3 regions of the Agarivorans sp. Z349TD_8 genome follow, and region 3 is predicted to be linked to each of the others. Evidence: predicted binding sites of a transcription regulator. Region 3 holds the regulator's gene; each other region holds the start of a gene.
What was found. The regulator FliA, encoded in region 3, starts transcription of late flagellar genes. The targets are predictions, from matches to a motif close to CTAAAGNTNNNNNNNNNNNNGCCGATA.
Positions count from the first base shown of each region.

Region 1: the regulator FliA is predicted to act here: its motif matches at 6,714-6,740, upstream of ACRRS1_RS11025 (flagellar protein MotY).
Region 2: the regulator FliA is predicted to act here: its motif matches at 4,805-4,831, upstream of ACRRS1_RS15620 (VC2046/SO_2500 family protein).

Region 1 covers NZ_CP194037.2:2,427,086-2,437,790, forward strand. The annotation lists gene ACRRS1_RS10995 (DUF3466 family protein) at 1-1,628, shown strand, start outside; gene rmf (ribosome modulation factor) at 1,776-1,952, shown strand; gene fabA (bifunctional 3-hydroxydecanoyl-ACP dehydratase/trans-2-decenoyl-ACP isomerase) at 2,007-2,543, opposite strand; gene ACRRS1_RS11010 (AAA family ATPase) at 2,622-4,577, opposite strand; gene ACRRS1_RS11015 (Na+/H+ antiporter family protein) at 4,653-5,975, opposite strand; gene rnt (ribonuclease T) at 5,986-6,648, opposite strand; gene ACRRS1_RS11025 (flagellar protein MotY) at 6,769-7,638, shown strand; gene ACRRS1_RS11030 (ATP-binding protein) at 7,780-9,192, opposite strand; gene ACRRS1_RS11035 (response regulator) at 9,182-9,838, opposite strand; gene ACRRS1_RS11040 (tetratricopeptide repeat protein) at 9,842-10,477, opposite strand; gene ACRRS1_RS11045 (SDR family oxidoreductase) at 10,492-10,705, opposite strand, start outside.
Region 2 covers NZ_CP194037.2:3,462,607-3,473,311, forward strand. The annotation lists gene ACRRS1_RS15595 (hypothetical protein) at 1-109, opposite strand, end outside; gene ACRRS1_RS15600 (ketoacyl-ACP synthase III) at 333-1,430, shown strand; gene cobT (nicotinate-nucleotide--dimethylbenzimidazole phosphoribosyltransferase) at 1,588-2,628, opposite strand; gene ACRRS1_RS15610 (YchJ family protein) at 2,926-3,387, shown strand; gene purU (formyltetrahydrofolate deformylase) at 3,416-4,252, shown strand; gene ACRRS1_RS15620 (VC2046/SO_2500 family protein) at 4,249-4,779, opposite strand; tRNA gene ACRRS1_RS15625 (tRNA-Tyr) at 4,944-5,027, shown strand; cyclic di-GMP riboswitch class I at 5,409-5,495, opposite strand; gene ACRRS1_RS15630 (response regulator) at 5,664-7,319, shown strand; gene ACRRS1_RS15635 (ion channel) at 7,461-8,441, shown strand; gene ACRRS1_RS15640 (FKBP-type peptidyl-prolyl cis-trans isomerase) at 8,598-9,074, shown strand; gene ACRRS1_RS15645 (cystathionine gamma-synthase family protein) at 9,170-10,405, opposite strand.
Region 3 covers NZ_CP194037.2:1,855,211-1,865,915, forward strand. The annotation lists gene fliQ (flagellar biosynthesis protein FliQ) at 1-249, shown strand, start outside; gene fliR (flagellar biosynthetic protein FliR) at 249-1,028, shown strand; gene flhB (flagellar biosynthesis protein FlhB) at 1,048-2,175, shown strand; gene flhA (flagellar biosynthesis protein FlhA) at 2,273-4,384, shown strand; gene flhF (flagellar biosynthesis protein FlhF) at 4,422-5,831, shown strand; gene ACRRS1_RS08455 (MinD/ParA family protein) at 5,821-6,714, shown strand; gene ACRRS1_RS08460 (RNA polymerase sigma factor FliA) at 6,707-7,432, shown strand; gene cheY (chemotaxis response regulator CheY) at 7,559-7,942, shown strand; gene ACRRS1_RS08470 (protein phosphatase CheZ) at 7,954-8,694, shown strand; gene ACRRS1_RS08475 (chemotaxis protein CheW) at 8,706-10,705, shown strand, end outside.

The DNA of each region.
Region 1 (10,705 bases), 570 kb from region 3:
ATGCCTTAACTTTTCGTAGCCCATTTCGTTTTTATGATTTCTCCGACCGCACTAGTTTTGACTACGGCTGTCAATATGCTGTAGAAGTATGTGATCTGTTTTTTGAAGGTGACAATAGTTTTTATGGTACCTATCGACATCGCTTATTTAATCAAGCCTCGGTCTTATATAAGTCTAATGTATTAGCATTCATTGCGCAGCGCAATGTGACAGGGACTCACCTTAACGGAACTAACAGTGAGATCCCGACCTGGGACACCGTTAACGATAAGTTGTTCATTTTTGACGATAGTAGTCAGCAAACTTATACGACAGATACTCGAGTGAATCGAATTAATAGTTCGCTTGGTTGGGCTGTCGGTTACGATTCCGCACCTTTTAGTAATGGCTCTAGCGCGGTCTATACTCGAGAGTTTATTCAACGCGGGTTTGCGCTGCGCCTTAGTGACGATGCCAAAATTACTTTATTACCAACACCATTTAGTAGTGATGGACAATTGAGTAGCGACAAAGGTGGTGTTTCGTCGGGTTTACAAGTCATTCAGAAAGACGGTAAGACGCTTGTGATTGGTTTGAGTAGTGTTAGTTACTCGAATAGCGATAGTTTTGGCGAATGTCAAACTGGTGACCAGGATTATTATTATCGCTGTTCTGGTTTTAATACGCAGGCTTGGGTGTGGGATATTACTAACGCCGACGATGGCGATGCGGTGGAAGGCGTGCCCTTGGTTGAAGGTTACGTTCGTTCTCAATATGGCGATGCACCCAATTATAATTTCATCAAGGACTACAACAGTCATGCGGATATATTTGTTGGGATCTCTTCTGACGATGTTTATGATTCAACCGTAGGTTCTCGCGGACGAGCGGTATTTTATAGCGCAAATGACGATGGAAGTTATTCACTAAATCAAATTCCTAACATTAACATCGGTGGTGATAGTGCAGACTTTGAAGACTCGGTCTCACATACTTGGGCAAATGCCGTTAATGATGCGGAATTGATGGTTGGCAACTTGCGTTATACGCAAGTGAAATCACGTAATCGCCCAGTAGAAGCTTTTGTTTATGATAATGATCAAGCTTCTAGTTCTTATCAACAAGTGGTTTGGCCACTGCGTGACTTGCCATTTAATGGCGCTAATAGCGAATTTAGTGATATTAATAATGATAATTTGATTGTCGGTTGGGTTGATGCGGATGGTGAAGAACAGCCTTCTTATAGTGGTACGACTCGTTGGCAGAGTGCAATTTTGCTAGATTTTGATCGTTATAAGAATGGTGAAAGTACCTATAACTGGAGCCTCAATTCCTTAACTTGTTATGAACAAGACGGACAACCACGGATGCCACTATATCGGATTGAGTATGCTTCTCAAATCCTCGATGACGGCACTGTTTACGCGAGTGGGTATCACTACGAAACACCGGATGACCTTATTCATGGTGTTAATCCGAGACCCGTGTTACTGCGTTTAGAGCGTAACCCTGTAGTCACTGATATCAATGATATTGCTCGTTGCCCAATGCTTGAAGAAGCGTCTTATGAGCGCCAAGGTGCAGGCGTTTCTTGGTTTGGTTTATTGTTATTACCCTTAATTTATGTGAGACGCTTCAAAAAACGTTAATCTTTTTGTTGGTTGTAACAAAAAGATCAAATGCTTAGCGAATACTTAAAAATTTGTTTTTGATCTTTGTAAAACGATAGGCGATAGTAGAACGGTGGTCCTAAACGGACCGCTGGTTTATTTTCTGATCTTGATGAGGAATAGTCTATGAAAAGACAAAAACGCGATCGTTTAGAAAGAGCGCATGCCAAAGGTTATCAAGCAGGGTTATCTGGTCGTTCTAAGGAGACCTGTCCGTACGGAGGAGTTGACGCGAGAGGGCATTGGTACGGAGGATGGCGCGAGGCGCTTGAAGAACGCGTTTCAGGATTAGACAATCATTAATGAATAAAAAAAGCCCTGTTGGTTAACAGGGCTTTTTTATAGGAGATGATTTACTTAGAAGCTTGATGTGTCAGTAAATAAACCAACTTTCAGGTCATTTGCGGAATAAATTTCTCGCCCATCGACCTCTACAATACCATTGGCAATACCCATCACTAATTTGCGCATGATTACGCGTTTCATTTGGATTTTATAGGTCACTTTCTTTGCTGTGGGTAAGACTTGTCCAGTAAATTTAACCTCACCAACACCCAGAGCTCGTCCTTTTCCTGGACCGCCACTCCAACCTAAGAAAAACCCAACTAACTGCCACATCGCATCGAGCCCGAGACAACCTGGCATCACTGGGTCGCCAGGAAAGTGGCAACCAAAAAACCATAAATCTGGATCAATATCTAATTCGGCAATAATTTCACCATTTCCAAATTCACCACCTTCATGACTAATTTTGAGAATGCGATCCATCATTAACATATTGGGGGCAGGAAGCTTACTATTTCCTTCACCAAATAAAAGACCTTGGCTACAGTCGAGTAATTCTTGGCGTTCATAGCTAGTTTTACCTAGATCTTTTTGTGAAACCTGAGTCATGATTTAAACCTTTAAAAAATTTGCCGCTACTTTAGCGAACAGGTGTGCGCTAAACAAGTCCGATGACTAATAAATTTGTTAGAGTTTGAATACGCCGAGTATTTTTCTAAGTAAGTAAGCGAAAAAACTGTTGTTTTGGCCTTCAGGATGAATGTTTCTATGGATCTGTCCATAGACACTTTGCGCATCATATACATCACCGGCAGGTTGATTAAAGAGTAACTGAACGGCTTGTTCAATATGCTCAATAGCAAACAACTTAAGTTTACCTTGAGTGCAGGCCTGTATCACATCGTGATTCAAATTTAACTGATTAAGGTTGGCTTTGGGAAGTATCAATGCAAAGGGGCCTGCAATCTTACTTTGTTGAGCTATCCGATAGAAGCCTTCAATTTTTTCGTTAAGCCCACCAACTGCGAGAATATTACCTTTTTGGTCGAGCGCTCCGGTTACGGCGAAGCTTTGTTTAATGGGAAGGTTCGCCAATGCGCTCATCATCACCAAAGCGCCCGCCATTGAGGCACTATCACCATCGATCTCATGATAAGATTGTTCAAATACGATGTTACCAGACAGCGGGAAATGGTGTTCTTTGGCAAATAACTCGCTGAGATAACCTTGAATAATCATCATGGATTTTGCATGAATATTGCCGCCTAGCTCAGCTTTGCGTTCAACATCGGTAAAATCACCTTCGCCTTGGTGAGCGGTCGCAGTGATCCGGATTGGCTCTCCAAAAGACAAACCGAGACCGTTAAAGTCAATAACTGATAAGCCATTGATTTGACCTATTTTTTCACCAGAAAGCTCAATCTTAGTTTGTTGATCTCGATATGCTAGATCACTAAATTGTTGCTGGCTATTGATGTTTCTATGTAGTGTATTTAATGCGCTGGCGAAGCCCTCGGCATTATGGTTCAGCTGTAAATGGGCCAATAAACGAAGTGGCTTGATGATGTGGAGAATATCGAGGCTGAGCAAGTCGTTATGTTCACACAAGCGTGAGGCATAACCAAGTACCGAAGTATAAAGTTTAGCATCGAGTGGTGCTAGTTTCGTATCGCTCAGCGTAGCATTAATCTGACTTAGATAGGCTTCGATATTGACACTGTTTAGTTCAACTTCACTGGGTAGTTCGGTTTCAATCAAGCTGAGTTGATATATTTCTGGGTCGAGTTCTAACAGAGCAGAGATAGCCATCGGCTCACCGAGTAATACGAGCTTCGGTTTGAAGTCTGAGGCTTCTGGTATCATTGTCGCTTTGTGACTCTTCGCTCGAGACCAATCCAAACGGGATGATTTTAAGCAAGCCTTTAATTCAAACCACAATCCGGGATCTGCTATAACATCATCACTATTGAGCACAAATACACCGTGCGGAGATTGTTGGAACAAACCTAAGTCGATGCCTGTTAAATCGGCAGCAGAGCTACCACTGCGAATTGAGCCAAACAGAGCAGCTCTTGAAAACTCTGGACACAGTATTGGCTGATGTTGGCTTTGCCAAACTTTGTAATAAGCTGAAATATCATTCGCCGGCTGTTGTTCAATTAAAGCATGATATAAGTCTTGAACAGCATCAACTAAGCCGAGTTGTTGCTGGCAGCTGTGTAGCTGTATAAATAGCGACTCATTGGCTTCAGCTTGTACGCTTATGCTCGATGCTGGCTCAGCTCTGATGAGTTCGTTTAGTTGTTGCATGAGTTGCTTAAATAACGGTAGAGAGCCTGTTTTAAGCTGAAAATAACTGGGCTGATAGGGCGTTTTTGGCCGGTACAACATGACATAGTTTGATGGAGGCGCGCTGGTTATGGTTGGTGAGCGCAACAGGGCTTGAAGTATTGACTGATGTTGTAGGTAACTGGCTGCTTGGCATAGCATGAGAGGCAGACTAGGAGCTTGTGACAAAAAATAATCAAAGCTTGCTTTTGCCAAAGGCATTAAGTCTGCCCATTGGTGATGACTATTGGGAGTCACATTAGCCAAATTAAATGTAGGCTGTAGTTTATCGAGCGGTATTTCAAAGTTGGTCAAGTTGGTGTTCCCATAAAATATTAGTCGTCAGACGCGAGTCGTTAAATCACCAGTAAATCAGATTGTTATCACTTTTTATAAAACAATAACTGCTATCCAGCCAAATACCAATAATGGTAGGTTGAAGTGGATAAATGTTGGTACAACCGTATCCCAAATATGATCATGCTGGCCGTCACTATTTAATCCCGCCGTTGGACCTAAAGTTGAATCGGATGCCGGTGAACCCGCATCACCCAGTGCCGCCGCTGTTCCCACTAAAGCAACGGTTGCCAGTTCCGAAAATCCTAAAGAAATAGCTAAGGGGACATATATAGCGGCGATAATCGGGATCGTTGAAAACGATGAGCCGATCCCCATGGTGATTAACAGACCCACAATCAGTAATACTGCTGCGGCTAACATTTTATTGCTACCTAACATATCTGCGGCGCTCGATACCAAGTCGGGTACGCCACCGGTTTCTTTCATTACGGCGGCAAAGCCCGCTGCGGCAATCATAATAAAGCCAATCAAAGCCATAAGTTTTACGCCTTCAATGAATAAATCTTGGCTGTTTTGAGGGCGGATCCCTGATGCTGTCGTTAATAATAGAAAGCCAGCTAAAGCGCCGATAATGATCGAGTTACTATAAAGCTGAATCGCCAGAGCTGCGAATATAGCAATAATGTTAATCAACAGCTTTTGAGTCGGCATTGCAGGCGCGGAACTCGCCGAAGCCTTAAGCATATCACTACGATATTCGCGTGGTTTACGATAAGAAATAAAAATCGCACTCAGCAAGCCGACAACCATCCCAAGAGCCGGGATGGTCATAGCCAAGGGAAGTTGTGCTTTATCGATACTTAAACCATTGTTTTGTAGATTGGTAAATAAAAGTTGATTTAGGAAGATGCCACCAAACCCAACTGGCAACCACATATAGGTTGTAACCAAGCCAAAAGTTAAACAGCAAGCGATTAAACGGCGATCGATTTTTAGCTGATTTAAAGCACCAATCAGCGGTGGAATTAAAATGGGGATAAAGGCAATGTGCACTGGCACCAGATTTTGCGAAGCGATGGCCATGAGAATGATGGCGCTTAACATCAACCATTTCACTAAGCTTAAGCGGCTTTCTCGGTGTTTGTCTACGCGGCTGATAATCTTTTCGGCAATAAAATCAGTCAGTCCACTGCGAGATATTGCCACAGCAAAAGCACCAAGTAGGGCGTAACTGAGAGCAATTTGAGCACCATTGCCTAAACCTTGTTCGAAGCTAGAAATTGTTTCCGCCAGGGGCAGTCCTGAAACGAGGCCTCCGACTAACGCGCTAATGGTGAGCGCTAATACTACATTTACCCGCATGAGACTAAGTATTAGCATTAAACAAACGGAAACAACAACGGGGTTAAACATGAATGAGATCCTATGGTTCTTCAGGGGTATCTTGTGGAATAGGAAGCGGCCAACCACCTAAGGTCTGCCATTTATTTACTATTTTGCAAAATAGTTCTGCGGTTTTTTGCGCATCGTAAAGTGCCGAATGAGCTTCTTGATTACTAAATTCAATATCAGCTTCCCGACAGGCCTTCGCTAACACGGTTTGGCCGAGCGCTAAAGCGCTCAAACTTGTGGTATCAAAACTCACGAAAGGGTGAAAAGGGTTACGTTTGATCCGACATCGCTCAACCGCAGCGTTAAAGAAACTCATATCAAAAGCGGCATTGTGAGCCACCATGACAGCACGGCTACAGCCGTGGGCTTTCAAGGCCTTACGAATTGGCTTAAACATTTCTTTTAGTGCGAACTCTTCACTCACCGCAGCACGGAGCGGGTTTGTGGGATCGATACCGGTAAACTCTAAAGCAGCTTTTTCTAAGTTTGCTCCCACAAAGGGATCAACGTTAAATTGCACGCTGTCGAGTACATATAACTCGCCATTTGCATCGAAGCTGAGTAAGCAAGCCGCTATTTCCAATAATGCATCGGTGTTGGCATTAAAGCCTGCCGTTTCAATGTCGATAACAACCGGGTAATACCCTCGAAAGCGGTTCGACATAAGCTGAGAGCTGTGTTCTGTAATGGTCATAATCTGGCATAGTATTTACTGAGGCGCGCATTATTACAAAAGCAGCAAAGAATCGCGAATTTGCTTTAAAGATAATTGGCCTTTGGCCGATATTTTAAGGAGAACAGAGGATTTGCGACTATGAAACCTTATTTATTGTTAACTTTGGCGCTTGGGACGACGGTCACTCACGCTAGTGTACGCAGCTATTCAGCATCAATGGACGATTCAACCTGGGTCATGTCCAGCCAATCTCCTATTGAATGTCGTATGGACCATTTTATTCCATCGTTTGGGATCGCTAGTTTTGTTAGTCGCGCCTCGAAGAATGTTAATTTAGACTTCTACTTAGACATGTACAAAATTTCGCCGCAGACGCATCAGGTTTCATTACGCAGTGTGCCGCCGATGTGGAAACCTGGGGCAAGTTCTAAAAAAATTAGTGAATTGTCTTTTTACCAGCAATTTGACGGTTACGTGCATGCCCAGCCAGCTTGGCAAATGCTGAGCGAATTAGAAGACGGTAATATCCCCACTTTTTATTTTGACGATTGGTATGCTAATAATGCGACGACATCGGTGGGGATCTCATCGGTTAACTTTAAGCAACAATATAACGATTTTTTGAAGTGTGTGGGGCGATTGTTACCTTACTCATTCGATGATATCGCCTTCACGGTTTTGACTTATCAATCCAATAGTAACGAGTTGACTCCGCGTTCTAAACAACGTTTAAGATTGATTGGTGACTATGTCAAGAATGACCCAGACATTGATGTTGTATTGGTTGATGCTTACACCGATAGTTATGGTGGTAAATGGACAAATCAAGAATTGTCGGATAAACGCGCCAAGCGAATCAAAGATTTTTTTAAATCGAGTGGTTTAGACGACAGCGTGATCGAGGTGGCGGGTCATGGTGAGCGGCGCCATGTCGCAAGTAATGATAATACCTTAGGTCGCGAACGAAATCGCCGAGTGGTTATTTCCTTAGGTAAAGATCTACTCTAAATTTCTATGATGTGCTGTAATGGTGGCGCTTTATGACTCAAGAGCCAACAGCTAATCGCCTAGCGAATGTCGCCCGCAGCTAAAGGCTGCGAGCAGCTTGTTGAGGACGAGCATTAACAGCGTCAACTTAGGCGTAAATACTTAGCTTCTTTGATTAAAACGAACCTGAAAGGTATTATGCTGTTGAGTGCGCGGTAATAAGCGTACCGTCGCGTGATGTAGCTCTGCAATATCTCGGCTAATCGACATCCCTAAACCCGCACCATCGCCTTTTTCGGTATTTGCCCGATAGAAGTTATCAAATAGTTTCTCTCTGGTGTCTTGGCTGATGTCCGTACCACTATCACTGATCGTGACTTCGATGTCATTGGCTTGCGCCTTCAGTTTGACGTCAATTTCACTGTGGCTTCCTGAGTATCGGATTGCATTATCAATTAGATTCCTAAATAAAATACTTAATAGTATTTCATCACCATCAATGTAACAGCTATCGCCTTCAAAACTGAGTTCTTGATGTTGGCGCAGTGCAATGGGGGCTAAATCTGCTAAAGCTTGCTGTAGAACTTTGGCAAGATCAAAATTTTGGCTGATTAAATCTGTGATACTTTCCACTTTGGCAAGTGTGAGTAGTTGATGTAACAAACGATCGGTACGATCAATGCCTTTAAGAATGTTATCTAAATCTTGCCTTAGTTGCTGTGGATTTTCACTAAGAATAGCGTTTTCAGCATTGAGTCGTAAGATGGTTAATGGGGTTTTTAGTTCATGAGCTGCCATACGAGTAAAGCGTTTTTCCCGTTGCCAAGCTTGTTCCAGCTGCACTAGAAGCTGGTTTAAAGCATCCACTAAGGGGGACAGCTCTCGAGTTTGATTGGTCACATAGATCCGATCTAATTTGTGTGCACTACGTTGAGCAATGGCGGTACCCAATTCGGCAATCGGTTTGAAGTTTTTGTCGATTAGAAGTACCAATAGCATGATCAGGCAGGGGACCAGGATCAATTGCGGTAAGGTTGCGGTAAAGGCAATTTTATCGATCACTTCTTGGCGGATACTTTGTTTTTCTGCCACCACTATATATTGCTGGTGCTCAGAAGTATTCGCCATTGCTAGTTTAAAATATCGCCACTGCTCATTTTTCATTGAAATGTCACCATAGCCAGAAGCGTGTTTTAGCAGTGGCAGTGGTCCAAGCCGCTTGTTTGAACTCCATAGTAGGTGCTCATCTTGATAGAATTGGAATAAGATGTTTTGCTCATAAGGATGGCCGTAAGCAGTCGCAGGGCTGTCATCATCTTCGGTCAATTTTTGAATACGATTCATCCATAAATCAAATTGTTGCTGTTGCTGAGTAAACGTTAAGCGGTCGGTCGCAACAGGACTTACCATGAGCAGCAATTTTGCCGATTGGCCGAGCCGGGCGTCATAGACTTCTTCAATTTCATCGCGAGCAGATAAAAGACTAAAATACAGTGAGACCACCAGTAATAAACTTGCAACTACAATGATCGATATTGTTAATCGGCGCTTTATTGAGAATGTTTTATTTTTCAATGATATAACCCACACCTCGAATGTTCTTGATCACTTTGTTTGGTACTTTTTTACGCAGATTATGAATATGTACTTCAATGGCGTTGTCACTGGTTCCTTCATCCCAGCCATGCAGTGACTGTTGTAGTTTCTCTTTACTCAGAACTCGGCCTGCATTAGTGATTAAACTTGCTAATATTTTGTATTCGTTGCGGGTGAGTTTTAGAGGATTTTGCTGAAAGTTAATGGTTTGTTCAATGAGAGAAAGTGATAGTTCTCCTAATTGGATTGTTTCATTTGCGCTACCGGATTGACGGCGGATCAACACCCGCAAACGGGCTAATAACTCTTCGAGGGCGAAGGGTTTGCCGAGGTACTCGTCGGCACCAGCATCCAGCCCTTTAACGCGGTCGTTAATATCATCGCGGGCCGTTAAGATCATCACCGGTAAGTCAAAACCAGTTCTGCGAATTTCATGCAGTACTTCTAAACCGTCAATGTCGGGGAGTGTCAGATCTAAAATAACGGCAATAAATTGTTCGGCTTTGAGTGTTGCTGCGACCCCCATGCCACGCTCAAGCCAATCTACAGTATAACCGTGGCGCGTCAGTGATGCAGTCATTGATTGGCCGAGTAATACATCATCTTCTACTAGTAACAAACGCATAGGTTATTTTAAGCTCTCCAAACGTAAGGCGATTTGTTGTTGCCGACCTTTGTCTGCCAGCGGTCGATCTGGCCGAGCTGCGGCTTGCTGGGCGCGGGTTAAATATTCAATGGCCTGTTGCTTACGGCCATCTTCAGCCAAAAAGTCACCATAAAAATAGTTTGGGTCAATCCCATCGGGATTAAGGGCTAGTGCTTGTTTAAGCATCGCTTCTGCCTTGTCATCGTCGCCAAAACCGATTGGCCATCCTGGCACTTTGTAGTATAGCGAACCTAAGCTGGTATAGGCAGAGCCATCTAAAGTTTTTGGGTTTTTATCAATTACTTGCTCTAAGAGTTGCTTCGCTTCTTTGGCTAAACGTAATGCGGATAAACCGCCTTTGGCGCCAGCTAGTGAGGCTTTGTTAATTGCTAACCAAACTTGTAACTCCAAATCCTTGGGATCGTTATTTACGGCTTGATAGTTGAGCTCGATGAGTTGTTCAAAACATTGTACTTGTGCTTTGTTTGGTTCAACTTGGTATTGGCAATGCGCCCAGTCACTTTGGATCTGTGGTAAGTTGTCGTTTGCAGCGAATGAAGCGCTGCTAGCGAAAAGGCTACTCACAAGTAAGCCGCTTAAGGTAAGAGTCGTTTTCATTGTATGTTCCTTGTTTATTGGCTGTTGTGATTAATGAATTGGTGGATTGTCGCCTGTTGTTTACGAATCGAGTTTGCGACCAGCGACGGGAATATTTGATTCACTCGAGCAAATAGCTTTTCTGGCCAACCGATCCATTTCGCACGGTGTTCATGCTGGAGTATATTCAGCACATGCTGTGCAACAATTTGCGGTAAGTCGCTATGGTTGCCTAATTGTTGGTTGAGT
Region 2 (10,705 bases), 1.6 Mb from region 3:
AGATATCAATGCTTAGTTCAAAATAGCGAGTAAGGTGATTAAAGCGCGAGCATTCAATTTTATCGTCGTTTGGGAATGCTGACGCGAATTGTTGACCTGTCACCGTCATATAAGACCTCAATCTAGTTATACCAGAGCTTATAAGCTATCCATGAGCCCAAACCAAGCAGTCAATTTGCCTACACTTAAGTCTGAAAAAATAGACTCAAACTGGGATATCTAGCTTAAGTCATAAAACCAACCAGTCAAGCTCAAGAATCAGACAATTTGGCTATTTAGCATGCATCAGGCATAATCCTTGGCACATTATAGTATGAGAGTTTCTAGCCTTTATGTATCACGCCGAAATTACCGGATGGGGCAAATGTATGCCTCCTGCACGTCTATCTAACCACGATTTAAGTACTTTTATCGACACATCCGATGAGTGGATAAGTAGCCGAACAGGTATTAAAGAGCGTTGTATATCGCATGTGGATATCGCCGAACTAGCTGCCAATGCAGGTTTGCAAGCTCTCGCTGCGGCAAACTTAGATGCAGCACAACTCGATGCAATTATCTTGTGTACCTGCACAGCTGGAACAACAGTGCCAAACAGTGCCAGTCGCGTGCAACAGCTACTACATGCCGATCAAGCGGCCGTGTTTGACATGAATGCTGCTTGTAGCGGTTTTGTTTACGGCCTACAAACTGCGGCGGCCTTAATTCAAACAGGAGCAATGCAAAGAATATTGTTAATTGGTGCCGAGCGCCTCAGTCAATTGCTCGATTGGACCAAGCGCGATACTGCTGTGTTATTCGGTGATGGTGCCGGAGCGGTGATCATCGAAGCCAATGATGATCCAGAAAAAGTTGGATTTTTAGCCGCTAAGTTAGGTTGTGACAGTGAAAAACGGGAAATTTTATCAATTGCGGATTTTGGTACCAACCGCAAACGTTTTAGCGGTGTAGATACCCTGTACAACTTCCAGTTTGAAGGGCCCGAAATCTTTAAACGTGCCGTAAAAGGTATGGGAGAAGCTGCCAGCAATGTCTTGGCTCAGGCACAAGTTGCTAATCATGAACTTAACTTCATCGTGCCTCATCAAGCCAATCTACGGATCATCGACGCTCTCGCCAAACGAATTGGCGCCCCCGATGAAAACATCATGATCAACATTGAAAAATACGGAAACACCTCAGCAGCAACGGTTCCTGTCGCCTTATGTGAAGCCTTAGAGCAAGGTCGAATTAAGCCCGGTGACAATGTCTTATTAGCAGCTTTTGGCGCAGGACTCACCTGGGGAGCGGCCGTTATTCGCTGGGGAAAACGAGTGACGCCAATCAAACAATCCACCGCCAGCCTGCCCGCTTGTAATCAAAGCGCCTTAGAACTGCTGGCCCCTGCCATCGAAGGTTGCCAACAGGCAAGGAAAGCACAACTCACTTAACTCAGCGCTTCCAGTGTTGCGGTCGAGCCAAGCCATATCAAGTCGACCGAGGATTGCTTTTCAATATTAACGACTTGCAGCAATGGCCATCGATTGATTTAAACCGATGGCCTAGATGTTCTCTGCATGCAAAATCAAGAATAGCCTTGGACCTTAGCTAGCCCTGCTGTTGGCTCACCCCTGCCGATTCAAATGAGGCCATTTGATTGAGAAAGGCGACAGCGGAACAAACCAAGGGATAAGCTAATACTGCGCCGCTCCCTTCACCTAAACGTAAGGACAATTCTAACAAGGCATGAGCATCCATCGCCTTCAATAAACGCTGATGTGCCTGTTCCGCGCTTTGGTGGCAAAACACCATATATTGTTTCACCAGAGGATTGATTTGATAAGCAACCAACGCTGCAGCTGAACAGATAAAACCATCCACCAAAATCACCATCCGCCGACTCGCGGCTTCAAGCATCGCCCCCACAATGGCCGCTATTTCTAAACCGCCAACCTTCGCCAACCATTGTTCGGCCGTATAATCTCCGCGATGATGGTTCATTGCTTGCTCTAATACCGCAACTTTATGTGCCAAACCTTGGTCATCTAAACCAGTGCCTCGTCCAACACAATCGCTAACCGGGAGTCCCAAACAACCAGCCATCAACGCGGCTGCACTGGCTGTGTTGGCGATCCCCATTTCACCGAAAGCCAATAAATTAGATCCCTCTAAGGCCGCTTGACGAACTCTAGCCACTCCAACCTCCATCGCCTGCTCCGATTGCGCTTGGGTCATCGCGTCTGAACTTAAAAAACTTTTTGTTCCAGCTGCCACTTTACAACACGCAACCCCCTCTTCTGAAAGTAATTGGCTAACACCAACATCAACAATCTCAAAAGCAAAACCGTGCTGGCGACAAAATACATTAACCGCCGCACCCCCTTCCACAAAGTTTTGCACCATTTGCGCCGTCACAGCTTGTGGATAAGCACTCACCCCAGCTAAAGCAATCCCATGGTCGGCGGCAAATACAATCATTTTTGCGCGCTGGATCACAGGTTCAAGGGTCGACTGTATCAGGCCTAACTGACAAGCTAATGACTCCAATTGGCCCAAAGAACCTTGTGGCTTGGTCTTCAAATCAATCTTATTTTGCAGTGCCTCTGCCAAACCAAGCTGCAAAGGCTCAATTACAAATTTAGTACGCAAATTCAATTCCCTAGCAATCATAATACCTCGTTTAAGCTTAACTCGTTTAAGCCTTAGCTTTAACCAAAACATGTATTTATCAAAGATTAACTTGTCCCTAAGCAAGCCAGCCATAGATCGCAGATGAAGGCTTAAAAAAAAACGATTTACAATACAAGTTTTCACTTTCTATTGCTCGACATCTCAAAGTCACCGCCTAAAAGAAAGCCGCTAACGAACGAACTCTAAGCAATTTTCAGCTGTGTTATTGCCAACTTCTTGCTACACTTCGCCCTCAGTCAAATTAGAGGTTCCAGAGTGTTAGTTTGCCCTTGCGGTAGCGGCTTGAACTTTGTTCAATGTTGTCAACCCTATATCAGCGGCTTATCAAGCCCGACTCATTGTGAGCAACTAATGCGTTCCCGCTATAGTGCCTATACTCTGGGTGATGCGAACTACTTATGGCAAAGCCATCATCCGGACTTTCGTCCAAGTGAGCAGCCCTTAGCACTCAACGCCGAGGAAGCGACACAATGGGAGAAACTCGAAATTTTATTTAGTTGCGACCGACTCGATGGCAACAGCGGAATTGTGGAGTTTAAAGCTCATTTTCGCGAGCAAGGCCAACTTAATATTTTGCATGAACGCTCTAATTTCACAAAAATTGCTGAACATTGGTTTTATACCGATGGTGTATTTTCTCCTTCACCCTTGGCTCGCAATGCTGCGTGCCCCTGCGGGAGCGGGAAGAAACTGAAACAGTGCTGTAAAAAATCTTAACTTTAAAGCTGAATAAATCGAAAACACCATGGAAAGAAAAATTCTTTTAACCGAATGCCCAGATGCCAAAGGTTTAATCTCAACCATTACCAACATCTGTGCCAAGCATCAACTCAACATTATTAAAAATAACGAATTTGTCGATAATGAAGTGGGACGTTTCTTCATGCGTACCGAGTTAGAAGGCTATTTTAACGACCAAACTTTGCTCGCTGATTTAGACAATGCACTACCTATTGGCAGCGCCCGTCGTTTAGTCGGGGCCGGACGCAAGCGCATCGTGATCATGGTCACCAAAGAAGCACATTGCTTAGGCGATTTACTCATGAAAGCCGTATACGGTGATATGAATGTTGAAATTGCCGCAGTTGTAGGCAACTACGATATCCTACAAGCGCTCACTGAGAAATTTGACATCCCCTTCCATTACATTAGTCATGAAGGATTAAAACGTGAGCAACATGAACAGCTGATCATTGAAACTGTCCAACAATATCAACCCGACTATGTGGTACTCGCTAAATACATGCGGATCCTCACACCAACATTTGTCGAGGCGTTCAGCAATAAGATCTTAAACATTCATCACTCGTTCTTGCCAGCTTTCATTGGTGCTAAACCTTATAAACAAGCCTACGATAGAGGGGTTAAAATCATTGGCGCTACCGCTCACTTCGTGAATAACGATCTAGATGAAGGTCCTATCGTAGAGCAACACGTGATTCATATTGACCATACCTACAGCGCGCAAGAAATGGCAAAAGCTGGGCGAGATGTAGAAAAGTCGGTATTAAGTCGCGCCATGCAACAAGTGCTCGATGAGAAAGTATTTGTTTACGGGAATCGAACTGTAGTTTTTCGCTAATTATAATATTTAACTTTAAGCGGCTTCGAATAATCGAAGTTGCTTAGTACTTGATAAATTTCACTACCTTTTACTTCTACATCGGGTATGACTTGCAGTGGTTTACTAGCCGCGCCATGTTTTAACCGCGTCAGTAGACTCACGTTATTCATGACCTCTTCACGAACTCCATCGAGCGTATCGTCCGCGCAGGCGGCATAACCATTTAAGGCTTGCTCCAAACGAATCGTATCAATTGAGCCCTTTTGTAAATGCTGACTCCAATTCGCCTGCACTTCGAACTCATCAGCCTGAGCAATTAGAGGGCGAGCTTCACGAAGCTGCAATTGAGCTCGCAGATCTTGCTGTACTTGTTCGGCCGCAGGTTTTTGCATGGAAAATTGAGCCTGATCGCAAACGTTTTGGCTCAACATACTCAATAGCAGATGAAAATGAGCAAGATCACCCTGCTGAGAGCAACGATTAAGCGTATCGCCTAACTGCAACTCATCACACAAACTATGATTTCTTATCTGCTCAACTAACATTGCGCCCCCTTCTACTGATTACCTATATCGGTAGAAAGACACAAAACTTTAGTTCACATTCACGAAATGAACAGATATTAAGCAAACAGTCTTAAGCTATAAAATTTATCGCCTTTTTTACTTTACAGCTTAACAAGTTCTGGTAATATGCCGCTCCACAAGCAGGAGGGGTTCCCGAGTGGCCAAAGGGAACAGATTGTAAATCTGTCGCGAAAGCTTCGGTGGTTCGAATCCACCTCCCTCCACCATCTTGATAAAAAAAGACACTTTAGGTGTCTTTTTTTATGTCTTAAATTTAGCATCATGCTTGATAACCTCTCAGTAATGCCGAGCAAGTAATATGCTCACTAAGTTATGGCGATGCTGCACAACAATCAGGTTAACCTTCATTTTAACCGAACCCAAGTAAACCGCTCATGAATAGATTTTAAAATAAGACAGAAAATCAGTAGTTAGATTTGCAACAGAAGATAGAAGATAGAACGAGAAAATATTTAGGACTAAGCGCCAAACAAATACGCCAAGCTAACTTAGCTTGGCGTTCCAACCAAATACGGAAAGTAATAAACGGTAAATAGACTAACTCACTGAGAGGTTAAACAACAATGTTGTAAATAAAACCACTCAACTAAGGCGGTCCAGCCATCTTAAGAATATAATTCTCAAGATCTGTAACTTTCCGACCTTGGATCACTCCAAGTTTGGCTTTGACTCAGTGTTGACAAGCTAAAAAACTCATCAACGCCTTAATAGTAAATCAAGCACTGCTAGTTTGGCAAGGTTTTATAAATGATAAGCTTAAGCAGCTAGGCCGCTATACTTACACAGCTTCAACCTTGGCAAAGTTGTGCTAGGATATCGAAAAAGGATTAGATAACACGGTAATGGCAACGCAATACAACTATAGCGGAAAAAAAATACTCATCGTTGATGACCAGCGCGCTTTTCAAGTGATGCTTAAAGCCATGCTACAAAACTTTGGAGCAAGCGATGTCTATTTTGCGACAACTGGAGAAGCGGCCGTTAAAGCTTGCCGAAAACGAAAGTTCGACATTCTATTGGTGGATTATAATCTAGGTACAGGTAAAAACGGCGGACAATTACTAGAAGAGTTACGCGTCAGCAAACTACTCGAAGTGGATGCATTATTTTTTATTATTAGTGGTGATAATAATAAGAGTATGGTGCTCAGCGCACTTGAAATGGAACCTGACGAATTTATTACCAAACCATTTTCACAGTTTCAATTACACAATCGCTTAGCCAGAGCCCACCTGAAAAGACAGTCCTTACGTGATATTTATCACGCACTGGCCGATAAAAACTATAGCAAAGTAATTGAGCTATGTGACCAACAAATCGAGAAAGAGAGTCGTTACAGCAACTACTGTAAAAACTTAAAGGTAGAAGCACAAATTGCTTTAGGGGAATATGAAAACGCCAAACTAGCGTTAGAGGCGATCCTAAAAGAGCGAAAACAAACTTGGGCCAAAGCGACCTTAGGCCGGGTATATCTGCTACTCGATGAAAATAAAAAAGCAATTGATACGCTCAGCCGCTCCATCGCAGAAAGCCCACTGTTACTCACCGCATATGACTGGTTAGCTCGAGCCTACCGCGCTGAGGGAAATATCGAAAAAGCCCTGGAAACCGTGCTAAAAGCTTCTAAATTAGCCGTAAACAGCCTTGAACGCCAACAACTATTGGCCTCGCTAGCGATTGATGCTGGAGAACTGAGTTTAGCGAAAGAAACATTCTCAACTATTTTGCAATTGGCACGCCGCTCTATTCATCGGGGGCCACATCATTTATGTAACTATGTACGAAGTTTAATTGATGAAGCCCAAGGCGAAGAAGACCTATACCGTAAAAACCGCTTACTACAAGAAGTAAATTCAGTGCTGTTTCATGCCAGACGAGAAGAAGGCAAAGACGAAGACTTTAATTTCGATGCTTTCGAAGGGATCAGTCAAGCAAGAGTACACGCGACCAAAGGCGAATTAAACAAAGCTAAAAGACTCTTGTTTAGCAGCAATGATGGCCTACTCGACTCTCCGGAAAAAGTTGCGGTTGAGTTACTACCCGATACCTTCCTCACCTTAAATTCAGTGGGAGAGTTTGAATATGCAATGCCCTTTGCTGAAGAGTTAGAAAAACGCGATAATATTGATCCAATATCGCTATCCTCAGCACATAAAGTTTTAAAAGATGAGGACTTTGAACAGAAACTTGGGCTGTTTCGCGAATACAACAAAATGGGCATTGATGCCTACGAAGAACAACGTTATGACGAAGCGACAAGCCACTTTGACAAGGCCCTGCAGGTCGCACCGGGAAACACCGGGGCTATTCTCAATAAAATCCAAGCGATTTTGAAACAAATCAATCTCTCAGATAAGGGCGTCAGTGGGCAATTGCTAAACGATTGTAAAGTTACCATCAAATTACTCGATGGCTTGAAGCTCAACGAAAATCACGCCGAGCGTTACTCAACGCTAAAGAACGAATTTCAGCAGTTTGGTAGTAAAAACAAAAGTTAATATATTGTTTTTATTGAACAACTTTAGCATTTTCTATCAAGGTAGATCTCACAGCTCTAATTTTTGGCTTACACTTAAATAAGCAACCAACACTGGCTTGCTCACGACCTCAGAGCAAACATATCAAAGAAGGCGAATCAGATGGTTCGAAATAACCAATGTTCGTATCAAGATGACTCAGGGCTCCCTTGCCATGAAAAGGCCTTGAGCAATGGATTGTGTTTTTGGCACGATCCCAATGAAAATAAAACTGGCCCCGAAATTAAAGAACAACTAGAACGCTACGCCCAAAATGGCGGATTAATGCGTGGAATATGCCTTAAAAAAGCCCAACTATGCGATATCAATCTAGTCAAATACAACAGTAAACAAGGCTATGATATGACTGGTGCCGATCTTTATCGCTGTAACCTCAAAGCCGCCCACTTGTTTAATATTAACCTTCAGGGTGGCAGTTTAATGAAGGCAGACCTTCGCGACGCTAACCTTAATCACGCAAACCTAACTCAAACCAACCTGCTGGGTGCAAAAATGGAAGGTTGTAAGTGTGATAGCCTTAAGGTTGGAGCGCGTGTCATGCAAGAAAAGTTGGCCCTAACAGCGGAACAAAAGCAAGATATCGAGTTAATGAATGACTATTACCAGCAAGCAGAAGAAGTCTATCGAAGTTTACGTAAAAGTGCTGAGGCTGAAGGGCTGTTTACCACCGCAGGACATTTCTTACGTAAAGAACTCACCATGCGCCGTTATCAAATGCCTAAGTATTCCTATCCAAGAGCCATTTCAAAGCTAGTCGACTTAGTCTGCGGCTATGGTGAATTACCGATGCGAGTTATTTTTACTTCTCTGGCGATTATTTTTAGTAGTGCTCTGGTCTATCTGTTTACCGGCATCCATTTCAACGGCAATATTGTTACCTTTGATCTTAATCAAACAGCAACTCAAAACATGGTCGCCTTCTTTGAATGTTTGTATTACAGCGTCGTGACCTTCACGACTCTAGGTTATGGGGATTTTACCCCTGTAGGATTATCTCGTGTTTTTGCAGCAATAGAAGCCTTTAGCGGTAGCTTTATCATCGCCTTATTTGTTGTAGTATTTGTGAAGAAAATGACTCGCTAGCTCGCCATGAGCAGCATTATTTTCGGTGACTCGTGATGTATTTTAATCAACACTTCAGTTAAAGTTGAAGATTCACCTCAGCGCTATAGCCGTAGGCAGTATCTTTAAACTGGTCGCTATTGCGAACCGCCCCCCTTGATAGAAAAGGATAGTTTTTTGAAATTTATTGTATTAGCAATACTCGCTATTTTGATTGTTGTGTTTTATATTCGCCAGCAGAATCATGCAAAAATAATTAAAAGTAATCAATTACTTGGTCAATATTTTTTGGCTAATAATGCTCAACAACAAGGCGTTGTAAGTACCAGCTCCGGCTTACAATATCTAATTCTTGAAAACAGAGGCAAGTCAGCGAAACCTTCAGCAAGCAGCACCGTGACCGTGCATTACCACGGGAGCCTACTCAATGGCCTAGTATTTGATAGCTCTGTTGAGCGAGCGCAACCGGCGCAATTTCCTTTAGGGCAAGTCATTAGAGGCTGGACCGAAGGCTTACAACTGATGCATGAGGGTGACAAATATCGCTTTTTTATCCCTAGCCACTTAGCCTATGGAGAACGCAGCATCGCCTCAATTCCAGCGGGATCGACCCTTATTTTTGAAGTGGAGTTACTTTCTATTGATACCCCTTAAGCATTCGGCATCTCAAGCCAAATAGATCTAGAAATAACTCATAAAAAGCCCGAGCAACAGTTGCCAAGGCTTTTTAAACACGGTGCTAGCACCATCTAAAACTGCAATAAGGCCTGCTCAAAATCAGTCACTAGGTCGAGCGTATCTTCGATGCCAATCGAACAACGGATCATCGTCTCGCTAATCCCTGAAGCTTGACGTGCTGCTAAACCCATTTCGTAATAAATAGTTTGAGCGACTGGCAGCGCTAAAGTTCGATTGTCGCCCAAATGAGTCGCATTAATCACGATCTGAAGCCTATCTAAAAAGGCAACGCAATCAATCCCTTCAATCAAGTCGAAACTAACTAATGCACCAAAGTGTTTAAACAAACTTTTCGCGCGTTGATGCTGAGGATGGCTCTCCAAGCCGGGATAATACACTTTAGCCACTTTAGGGTGTTTGGTTAATAAACGTGCTAAAGCCATTGCATTGGCACACTGGCGCTCCATCCGTAAGGCCATCGTTTCTGAGCCCACCGATAATAGATGAGCAGCCTGTGAACTTAAGGCACCACCAAAATCACGAAGTCCTTTTTTCTTAATCTGATTAATCCCCCACATTTTAGGATCGCCACTACGGTAGGCCTCAAAAATATTAGGAAACTTCGACCAATCAAATAACCCCGTGTCACTCACCGAGCCACCAAGCGCATTGCCATGACCGCCCACATACTTAGACAAGGAAGTGACAATAAGACTTGCGCCCACGGAAGCTGGCTGAAACAAATAGGAAGAAGTTAAGGTATTATCGACAACATAAACTAATCCGCGCTGCTGACATAACTCACCAATCCCTTGTAAATCGACAATTTGGGTGGCCGGATTAGCAATCGTTTCAACAAACACCATCTTGGTATTGACTTGACAAGCCGCGGCGACCGCTTCTCGATCCGTGGCATCAACCAAGCTTACCTCAATACCATAACCCTTGAGCGTACCAAAAATGCTACTGGTATTACCAAATAGAAAACGGCTCGCGACGATATGATCACCAGCCTTAAGCAAGCTTAGAAATACCGTACCAATTGCAGCCATGCCACTGGCAAACACCAAACTGGCGATGCTTTGGTCAAGCATCGCAATTCGGCCTTGCAAATAATCTAAGGTAGGAGTGGATTGGCGGGCATAAGCGTGGCCGACTTGCTTCCCTTGAAATACATCAAGTAGATCTTGAGTGGCTGCATATCCATAAGGCACCGAGTTGTGGATCGGCGCGTGCACCGCTCCCTCCTCGATCCCAGCTAGGCGGTCACAATGAACCAGCTGAGTCGTAAATCCTTTAAACGTCATAGGGCTACTTCTACTAAAAACCAAGTGACACTATTATGCACTAGGCCTCAATGAAAAACGAGCCAGCAAAATCATCGGCGACAAATAGATTTCCCTTCCCCGACGACCTGCAGATGTCTGAACGATCGCGAGCGAACACAACTAAATCGGCAACATCGCTCCACCCATCGCCCTTTATCTAATAAAACCTGTATCTTGCGATATGTTCACTCATCAGCAAAAGCGCTATCTCCACCAAAGGCTCATCCTCCTTGAGTTCCACACCACACTTGGCTAATAAAAACGAATCAATTCACCACA
Region 3 (10,705 bases):
GATGTATTCCGGATGGCACTTGGGCAGGTGGTTATTTTGGTTTCAGCGGCGATTATCCCTAGCTTATTAGTTGGTTTAGTGGTCTCTATTTTTCAAGCGGCAACCTCCATTAATGAACAAACCTTAAGTTTTCTGCCTCGCTTACTGGTTACTTTGGCATCGCTGATGTTTGCGGGTCATTGGTTTACAGAAAAGCTCATGGAATTATTTTTTACCATGGTTGATATGATCCCGCAGGTTGTTGGCTGATGGAATTTTCTGCCGAGTTGATCATGGCTTGGATTGGACAATATTTATGGGCCTTTACGCGTATTGCGGCGATGTTGATGGTGCTAGCCAGTTTTGGCGGAAAGACGGTCCCAACTCGAGTCCGGATATTGTTGGCTTTAGCGATTACTTTTGCTTTGGTACCAGTATTACCCGATGTGCAAGGTATAGAGTTATTCTCGTTACAATCTTTTATTGTGGTATTGCAGCAAATATTAATTGGGGTCGCGATAGGTTTTATTTCTCAATTACTGATGCAAACGTTTGTCGTGGGCGGACAAATTATTGCGATGCAAACCAGTTTGGGTTTTGCTTCTATGGTTGACCCCAATAATGGTCAGAGCACTCCGGTAGTGGGACAGTTTTATCTATTGCTGGCAACGTTATTGTTTTTGGCGATTGACGGTCATTTACAGTTAATTAGCTTAATTGCGATGAGTTTCGAAACGCTGCCGATCGGTATGCATGGTTTAAGTAGTATCGATTATCAGCAACTGGCCGGCTGGTATTCGCAACTATTTCTTGCAGCTTTAGCCTTGTCGATTTCTTCAGTTGTGGCAATGTTGTTGATCAACTTCTCTTTTGGCATCATGACTCGGGCTGCGCCGCAGTTGAATATTTTTAGTATTGGCTTTGCGGTAAGCATGCTATTTGGTTTATTTATTTTATGGTTAACCATTGGTGGCTTCCTGGCTCATTTTCAACGACAGTGGGAGGTAGGCCGAAGCATGGCATGTACCATGCTTCGTATTGGTTGTTGACCAATAAGGCTAAGATACGATGGCTGATGATGATCAAGAACGTACCGAAGAACCCACGGCGAAAAAGCTTGATGAAGCTCGTAACAAGGGGCAAATTGCTCGCTCTAAGGAGTTGGGTACTGCGGCAGTTTTGATTACGGCTGCAATCGCAATTATGGCTTTTGGTGGCATGCTAGCCGAGTCAATGGTGAAAGTCTTTGAAGTTGCTTTTACTCTGAGTCGTGAGCAAGTATTCGATGTTCACCTATTGTTTAAAAATATTGGCTCGATTGCTTGGCTGTTGTTTAAGCCGATGTTGTGGATCATGGGGTTTATTGCTTTGGCAGCCCTGCTCGGAAATACCTTATTAGGTGGTATATCGTTTAGCTGGGAAGCTGCGATGCCCAAGGCGAATAAGTTATCTCCCTTGCAAGGGTTTAAAAGAATGGTTGGCGTACAAGCTTTGGTAGAGTTTGTTAAAAGTGTTGCCAAAGTGATAGTGATAGCTGGTGTTGTTTGGATTGTATTACGCTGGAAATTTGCCGATATCTTGTCTTTAAGCCTACAGTCAATTCCGGGCTCTATTGTCAATGCTTTAGATATGTTGCAATGGATGTTGTTAGCGCTGGTTTGTAGTTTAATTATTATTGTTATCATTGATGTCCCTTACCAGATATGGAATCACAATAACCAGCTCAAAATGTCTAAGCAGGAAGTGAAAGACGAGCACAAAAATATGGAAGGAAGCCCTGAAGTTAAGGGGCGGATCCGTCGTTTGCAAATGGAAATGGCTGCTCGTCGTATGATGGCAGATGTGCCGCAAGCGGATGTGGTTGTCACCAACCCGACTCATTTTTCGGTTGCGCTTCAGTATGACAGCAAGGCGGGTGGGGCGCCGAAAGTGGTGGCTAAGGGTGTGGATGAGGTGGCGATGAAAATCAGAGAGATCGCTCGTCATTACGAAGTCCCTATTTTAGAAGCGCCAGCCTTAACGCGTTCTCTGTACCATACCACGAAGCTCGGTCAGGATATTCCTGATGGGCTATATGTCGCAGTGGCTCAAGTATTAGCCTTTGTGTTCCAGTTGGAACAGTATCGTAAAGGCCGAGGACAACGACCTAAACCTGTGGCTGATGATTTACCTATCCCCGACGAATTGCGATACTAAGTTCAATTCTATGATTTCTCTAGGTGTACCTTTGTTGTTGGCTTAGTTATTGCTTTTCTAGATTATCTCTTGCTCTACAGTCAGTATTTCGTCATTTATGGAAATCATTAATCGTCTCACTAGCTTGAAGCTTCAAGACTTCAAAAAGATAGATGCCAGTCTCATCAAAGGTTTTGGTACGCCAATGGTGGTATTGGCTACCCTTGGCATGGTGGTTCTGCCAATGGCGGCATGGCTACTGGATATCTTGTTTGCATTTAATATTTCCTTAGCCTTGGTGGTGCTTTTGGTTGCAGTCTATACCAAGCGACCCTTGGATTTTGCGGTATTTCCTACGGTGCTGCTGGTTGCCACTTTATTGCGTTTAGCCCTAAACGTTGCATCTACTCGAGTGGTCCTTTTGGAAGGACACAATGGCGGAAATGCTGCGGGTAATGTGATTGAAGCCTTTGGTTCGGTAGTGATTGGTGGAAACTATGCTGTCGGCTTGGTGGTCTTTCTTATCTTGATGATCATTAACTTTGTTGTGGTGACCAAAGGTGCGGGTCGGATTGCCGAGGTGAGCGCGCGTTTTACTTTGGATGCGATGCCGGGTAAGCAAATGGCGATTGATGCGGATCTTAATGCTGGCATTATCGACCAAGAGCAGGCACGTGTTCGTCGTAGTGAAGTGACTGGCGAAGCCGATTTTTATGGATCGATGGATGGCGCGAGTAAATTTGTAAAGGGCGATGCGATTGCTGGGATCCTGATTCTTTTTATTAATATTTTAGGTGGTTTCATTATTGGTGTGGCCCAACACGATCTGAGTTTTTCGCAAGCGGCAGAAGTTTACACTCTGTTAACCATCGGTGATGGTTTAGTCGCGCAAATTCCATCGTTACTACTATCTATCGCTGCTGCTCTGATCGTGACTCGTCAAAATACCGAAGCCGATATGGGCGAGCAAGTTAGCTTGCAGCTGTTTAAAGATCCACGGGTTATGATTATCTGTGGTTCTATTTTATTGGTGATGGGGATTGTTCCGGGAATGCCGCATTTGGCATTCTTAAGTTGTGCTGCGGTGTGTTTGGTGACCGCGTGGTTACGGCATAAAGCCGATGTTAAAAAAGCTGCAGATACAGCCTTACAGCCAGCCAGCTCTCATCCTCGTAATAGTAATGAGCCTAAAGAGTTGGGGTGGGATGATGTACAACCAGTTGATGTGATTGGTCTGGAAGTTGGTTATCGATTAATCCCGCTAGTTGATAAGACTCAAGGCGGAGAATTGCTTGCTCGGATTAAAGGTGTACGTAAAAAGTTATCTCAAGATTTAGGCTTTTTGGTGCCAGCGGTACATATTCGTGACAATCTGGATTTAGGTCCGAATCAATATCGAATTACCTTGATGGGGGTTACTTATGGTGAATCTGAAGTATTCCATGATCGAGAAATGGCGATAAATCCGGGCCAAGTATTTGGTAAAATTGAAGGCCAGCCAACCACCGATCCTGCATTTGGTTTAGAGGCGGCTTGGGTTGCAACCGAGCAGCGTGAACACGCCCAAACCCTTGGCTATACGGTTGTTGATTCGGCGACAGTGGTTGCCACCCACCTTAGTCAATTGTTAACCAATAATGCAGCTAATTTATTGGGACATGAAGAAGTACAAAATTTGTTAGACATGTTAGGGAATAGTTTACCTAAGCTTGTTGAAGGTTTAATCCCAGATACCCTGAACTTATCTACTGTTGTTAAAGTGCTGCAAAATTTACTGAGTGAAGGGGTGCCAATTAGGGATGTACGGAGTATCGTTCAGACCTTGGTGGAATACGGACCGAAGAGCCAGGATGCCGATATTCTGACCGCAGCTTGTCGTATTTCTTTAAAACGTTTAATCGTTCAAGAGCTAATTGGTAGTGAAGCAGAGTTACCGGTCATTACTTTGTCACCAGACTTGGAGCAAATATTGCATCAATCTATGCAGGCAGGTGGTAACGATGGTGCAGGAATGGAACCAGGTTTGGCCGAAAAACTGCAAGTATCTTTAACTGAAGCATGCCAAAATCAAGAATTAGCAGGCCAACCAGCGATATTATTGACATCCGGTATATTGCGTTCGAGTATGTCGAGGTTCGTTAAAACAGCAATGCCTGCATTACGTGTACTGTCGTATCAAGAAGTGCCGGAAGATAAACAAATACGTATTGTGAGTTCAGTTGGGCAATAGGTCCAATGGGTAAGCAAAAGGAAGGTGACCAGTGAAAATGAAACGCTTTTTTGCAAAAGACATGCGGACCGCGTTAGCCGAGGTGAAAGAGACTCTTGGTAGTGATGCCGTGATCATGTCCAACAAAAAGGTGACCGGAGGCATAGAGATTGTTGCTGCGGTGGAGCCTTCCAAGACTAATGCTAAGGGAGAAAACTCATCACGAGAGTTAGCCGATGATAGCGTCAATTTATCGTCCGTCAAACCTAAGCACAGTTCTAAAACGTCAACAAACCAACAGCTTGGTCATGATTTTGACGAAAATGCGAGCCTCAAAGATAATTTGACTAATTTTATGCAGCGCCATCAAAAGCGTCAGCAAGAAAATTTGCAACAATCCAGCTTAAATAAATCGCAACGGCCTCGAACCGTTCAGGCTCCTCGCTCCTTGGCTCAGCAGCAAGGGTGGATACAGCAAGGTTCAGCAGCCAAACCTGCGGCAAGCCGTATTGCAACGCCAAGCGCAGAGGCGAATCACAGTGAAGTGGGTGAATTAAAGAAAGAAATGGCGGCGATGCGAAAGTTGTTGGAACATCAAGTGTCGGGATTAATGTGGCAGGAAGTTGAGCGGCAAGAGCCTGTTCGAGCGATGTTAATCAAACAGTTACAGTTGGTTGGTTTTGATGAGGATATGGCCGATCAGGTGGCTGGTTATATCCCCGAAGAGCTAGGCGTACAAGAAGGCTGGCAGCATTTACGGGAATTACTGGCAAATCAGCTCCCTGTCGGCCAAGATGAAATATTGTTAAAAGGTGGAGCGGTTGCCTTATTGGGCCCGACGGGGGTCGGTAAAACAACCACTATCGCCAAATTAGCTGCGCAGTTTGCTATGCGCCATGGCCCCGATAGCGTGGCGATGATTACCACAGATACTTATCGTATTGGTGCTCATGAGCAACTGGCAACTTATGGTAAAATTATGGGCTGTGCAGTTCGAGTGGCGAATGATGAAGCTGAGTTGTCCCAGCTTTTATACCAGTTTAAAGATAAAAAGTTAGTCTTAATCGATACCGCTGGTATGAGCCAAAGAGATATCCGTCTACATGAACAATTAGACAAGTTAGTCAAAAATAGCCAAGTTAATATCCGTAATTATTTGGTGATGTCAGCCAATGCTCAGCGACGGGTAATTGAAGAAACTGTAAATCAATTTAAGCGAATTCCTTTGGCTGGTACCATACTTACTAAATTAGATGAAAGTTTAGCGTTAGGTGAAGTGTTAAATGTAACCTTGCGTCATGCTATACCAATCAGTTACGTTACTCATGGTCAGCAAGTACCAGAAGATATTGCAGTGGCGGTGCCTAGCGAATTAGTTGAGCAAGCTTTGTCGGTGATAGATAAGCATTCTCAGCAACACTTTTGGTTTAGTGAAACCGAACAACAGAAGGTTTCGGATGTATTCTAAACATAATGATTTTGATCAAGCTAGCGGCTTACGAATGATGCAACAAAAAAATAATGTGAAAGTAATCGCAGTGACTGGTGGAAAGGGTGGGGTTGGTAAAACCAACGTGACGCTTAACATGGGAATTGCAATGGCGGGTCAAGGCAAGCGAGTCATGGTCCTTGATGCGGACTTAGGTTTGGCGAATGTTGATGTGCTACTTGGGCTGCGCGTGACTAAAAATCTGTCGCATGTGCTATCGGGAGAGTGCACTCTTGACGAAGTATTAGTTGAGGGACCAAATGGGATTCTGATTGCGCCAGCAACTTCAGGAACTCAATCCATGGTTGAATTAAGCCCTGCGGAACATGCAGGTTTAATTCGCGCTTTTAGTAGTATGAAAACACCGATAGATGTTTTGCTGGTTGATACCGCAGCGGGCATCTCTGATATGGTGTTGAGTTTTGCAAAAGCGTCGCAAGATATTTTAGTCGTCGTGTGTGACGAACCAACGTCAATTACCGATGCTTATGCCCTGATTAAACTACTCTCTAATAATCATGGGGTGTATAAATTTAAAGTAGTTGCCAATATGGTTCGTAGTTTAAGAGAAGGTCAGGAGTTATTTACCAAGCTGACTCGGGTGACGGAACGATTTTTAGATGCCACTCTCGAGTTAGTGTCTTGTATTCCCTATGATAACAATGTCCGATTGGCCGTTCGCAAACAACGTGTTGTGGTTGAAGCCTATCCTAAGTCACCAGCGTCTCTGGCATTTCGTTCTTTAGCCAGCAAAGCGGCTACTTGGCCGATACCTGAGCAAGCGGGAGGACATTTAGAATTTTTCATCGAGAATCTTCTCGAATTTGGACAACGCAAGAATAGAGAGCAGCTTAGTGAATAAAGTTGCCGCCTACGCCAATACCAGCGTTAACGACACTAATGCGTTAGTGGAGCGTCACGCCATTTTGGTTAAACGGATTGCCCATCACTTAATGGCTAGGTTACCGGCTAGTGTTATTGTGGATGATTTAATCCAATCTGGAATGATCGGGCTGATAGAAGCCGCTCGTAATTTTGATGGCTCTAAAGGTGCTAGCTTTGAAACCTATGCAGGGATCCGAATTCGCGGCGCGATGCTTGATGAAATACGCCGTGGCGATTGGGTTCCGCGTTCTGTACATAAAAATAGTCGCGCGATTAGTGACGCTATAGCTGCTGTTGAAAGAGAAAAAAATGGTGACGCTAAAGACGCTGAAGTTGCTGAAAAACTCGGGGTTTCTCTTCGCGAATACCATACGATGCTAGCGGATGTTAATTGCGGGCGAATTTTAGGCATTGAGGACCTTGGGGTAAACGAGGATGTCATTTCTAACGAAGAAAGTCGCGAGCAAAATCGTCCTTTCGAAGGTTTTGCAAATCAACGATTTCAACAATCTTTGGCGGAGTGCATCAAAGGGCTACCTGAACGAGAAGCCTTAGTATTATCGCTTTATTACGATGAAGAGCTTAATCTTAAAGAAATTGGTGAAGTATTAAGCGTTAGTGAGTCGAGAGTGAGTCAAATTCATAGTCAAGCGCTTGCCAGAGTGAAAACTCGAATGCGAGATTGGACACAATAGAGAAATTCATCCTTACAAAACTTATAAAAGATGGACTAAAATTGTGTTTATTAAGGCATAATAATGTATTACATAAATTTGTGACCCGTTTGTGGGCTAGTAAAACATCCAGCTGGGGGACGTACCTTGGATAAAAATATGAAAATTCTGGTTGTTGATGATTTTTCAACAATGAGAAGGATTATTAAGAACTTGTTGAGAGATTTAGGTTTCAACAATACACATGAGGCCGATGACGGTAACACCGCGCTACCAATGCTTAAGGGTGGCGATTTTGAGTTTGTAGTGACTGATTGGAATATGCCTGGTATGGAAGGTATCGATTTGTTGAAAAACATTCGTGCCGATGAGAGTTTAGCTCACCTGCCTGTATTGATGGTCACCGCGGAAGCGAAACGTGAACAGATTATTGAAGCCGCACAAGCCGGAGTAAATGGTTATATTGTAAAACCTTTTACAGCAGCTACTTTAAAAGAGAAGCTCGATAAGATTTTCGAAAGATTACAATAAAAGGAAGACGCGTGAGCACCGATACTCCGATTATTTCATTAGCGGATGCGCAACAACTGGTGATGCTACTTGAAATGGGAAAGGTCGCCGAGGCGAACCAACTAGTCAGTGAGCTATGTGCTCCAAAAGCTAACTTGCTGTTTGATAAAGTTGGCCAGCTCACTCGTCAACTTCACGATTCATTAAATGATTTCAAATTGGATATTCGGATCAATGAACTCGCGAACCAAGAAATCCCCGATGCCAAAGAACGTTTAAATTATGTCATCGAAATGACCGATCAAGCTGCTAATAAAACGATGGATGCAGTCGAGTCGGGTTTGCCGATTGCTGATAAATTAACCAATGATATCAATGATATTATGCCTGTATGGCAAAATTTGATGGATCGGAAAATTGAGTTAGGCCAATTTAAAGCGCTGTGTCACCAAATCGATATTTTTCTGACTAGTTCTTCATCTGATGCCGATAAACTACGTAACATGCTTACTGAAATTTTAATGGCACAGGATTTTCAGGATCTTACCGGGCAAATGATTCGAAAGGTGATCACTTTAGTTCAGGAGGTTGAAGAGAATTTAGTTGAGATGCTCACCTTGTTTGGCACTGACATGGTGGATGTCGCTCCTGGTCAAGATGATAAAAAATCGGGTGTTGAAGCAGAAGGCCCTATAATTAATAAAGAACAAAGGGATGACGTTGTTAACGATCAAGACGATGTTGATGACTTGTTGTCTAGTTTAGGATTTTAAGGGAGTAGCGCATGTCGTTTGATGTAGATGAAGACATCTTACAAGACTTTCTGGTAGAAGCGGCAGAGATCCTAGAGCAGCTTTCTGAACAGCTTGTTGATCTAGAAAAACGTCCTGATGATAGTAACTTATTGAATGCTATATTTAGGGGTTTTCATACCGTTAAAGGTGGTGCTGGTTTCTTATCATTAACTGAACTCGTTGACGTTTGTCATGGTGCGGAAAATGTGTTTGACACATTACGTAACGGTGGCCGCGGGGTGTCATCAGAGTTAATGGATGTCATACTTGAAGCACTTGATTCCGTGAATGATATGTTTGCTAAGGTGCAAGCAAGAGAACCTTTAACACCAGCTTCGCCAGAGCTTATTGAGCGATTGCATCAATTATCTCGGCCTGCTTCAGAAGATCAGGTGGTGGTTGAGCCGGAATCTGAGCCCGAGCCCGAGCAAATTCCAGAGAGTAAATCAGCTACTGGCACTGGTATTGATGATATTTCTGATGACGAATTTGAAAGCTTACTCGATGAGTTGCATGGCTCTGGTGCTCCAAAAGCGGCTTCTCAAGCGAGTCCGGTAAGTGCTGCAGCCCCTAGCGAAACTGCGAGTGGTGGCGATATTTCTGATGATGAGTTTGAAAAGCTACTCGACGAGCTACATGGCTCTAAAGCACCAAGTGCTAAACCTGCCGCTGTTACGCCAGTGGAAACGGCGACGAACAGTGACGAAATTGGCGATGATGAATTCGAAAAGTTATTAGATCAGCTGCATGGTGCCGGTAAAGCGCCTGAGGTTAAGGCGGCAGCCAAGCCCGAAGTCACCCCGAAGGTCGAGCCGAAGAAAGTTGCACCAACAAAAGTTGCAGCTACTCCGAAAGCTGCTGCTCCAGCCAAGTCTGAGCCGGCAAAAGCAGCGCCCAAACAAGCCCCTCAGGGGGAAACGACGGTTCGCGTCGATACCCGTACTCTCGACGAAATCATGAATATGGTTGGGGAATTAGTTTTAGTCCGTAATCGTTTGGTTAGTCTTGGTTTAACCAGTAATGATGAGGATATGGCTAAGGCGACCTCTAACCTTGACGTTGTGACCGCTGATTTACAGGGTGCAGTGATGAAAACTCGAATGCAGCCTATTAAGAAGGTGTTCGGTCGTTTTCCTCGAGTCGTTCGTGATTTAGCTCGTAGTTTGAAGAAAGATATTAACTTGGAATTGGTCGGTGAAGATACCGATTTAGACAAAAACCTAGTGGAAGCGTTAGCCGATCCACTGGTGCATTTAGTGCGAAACTCGGTTGATCACGGCATTGAAATGCCAGACCAACGTGAAGCGGCAGGAAAACCGCGTACTGGTGTCATTCGTTTGTCAGCCTCGCAAGAGGGTGATCATATCTTGCTGATGATCGAAGATGACGGCGCGGGGATGAATGCAGATAAGCTTAAATCTATCGCTATAGAGCGCGGTGTTTTAGATGCCGATGCGGCGGCAAGAATGCCAGACAAAGATGCTTATAGTTTGATTTTTGCACCAGGTTTTTCGACAAAAACTGAGATTTCTGATATTTCGGGGCGTGGTGTTGGCATGGATGTGGTCAAAACCAGTATCACCCAGCTGAACGGTTCTGTGGATATTGATTCTAAGCTTGGAGGCGGTACTACTTTACAAATCAAAGTACCATTAACGTTAGCTATTCTACCCACTTTGATGGTTGATGTAGGTAAACAGACTTTTGCTTTACCACTCACCAGTGTAAATGAAATCTTTCATCTGGATTTAACCAAAACCAATGTTGTTGACGGTCAGGAAACCGTTATTGTCCGTAATAAAGCTATACCTCTATTTTATTTGCAAGATTGGTTGATCCGTAATAGTCAATCTGGACAGAGAAGTTCTCAAGGACATGTGGTTATCGTACAGATAGGCCAACAACAGGTGGGATTTGTCGTTGACAACCTCATTGGGCAGGAAGAAGTTGTGATAAAAGCGCTTGACCAGTTATTGCAAGGTACCCCTGG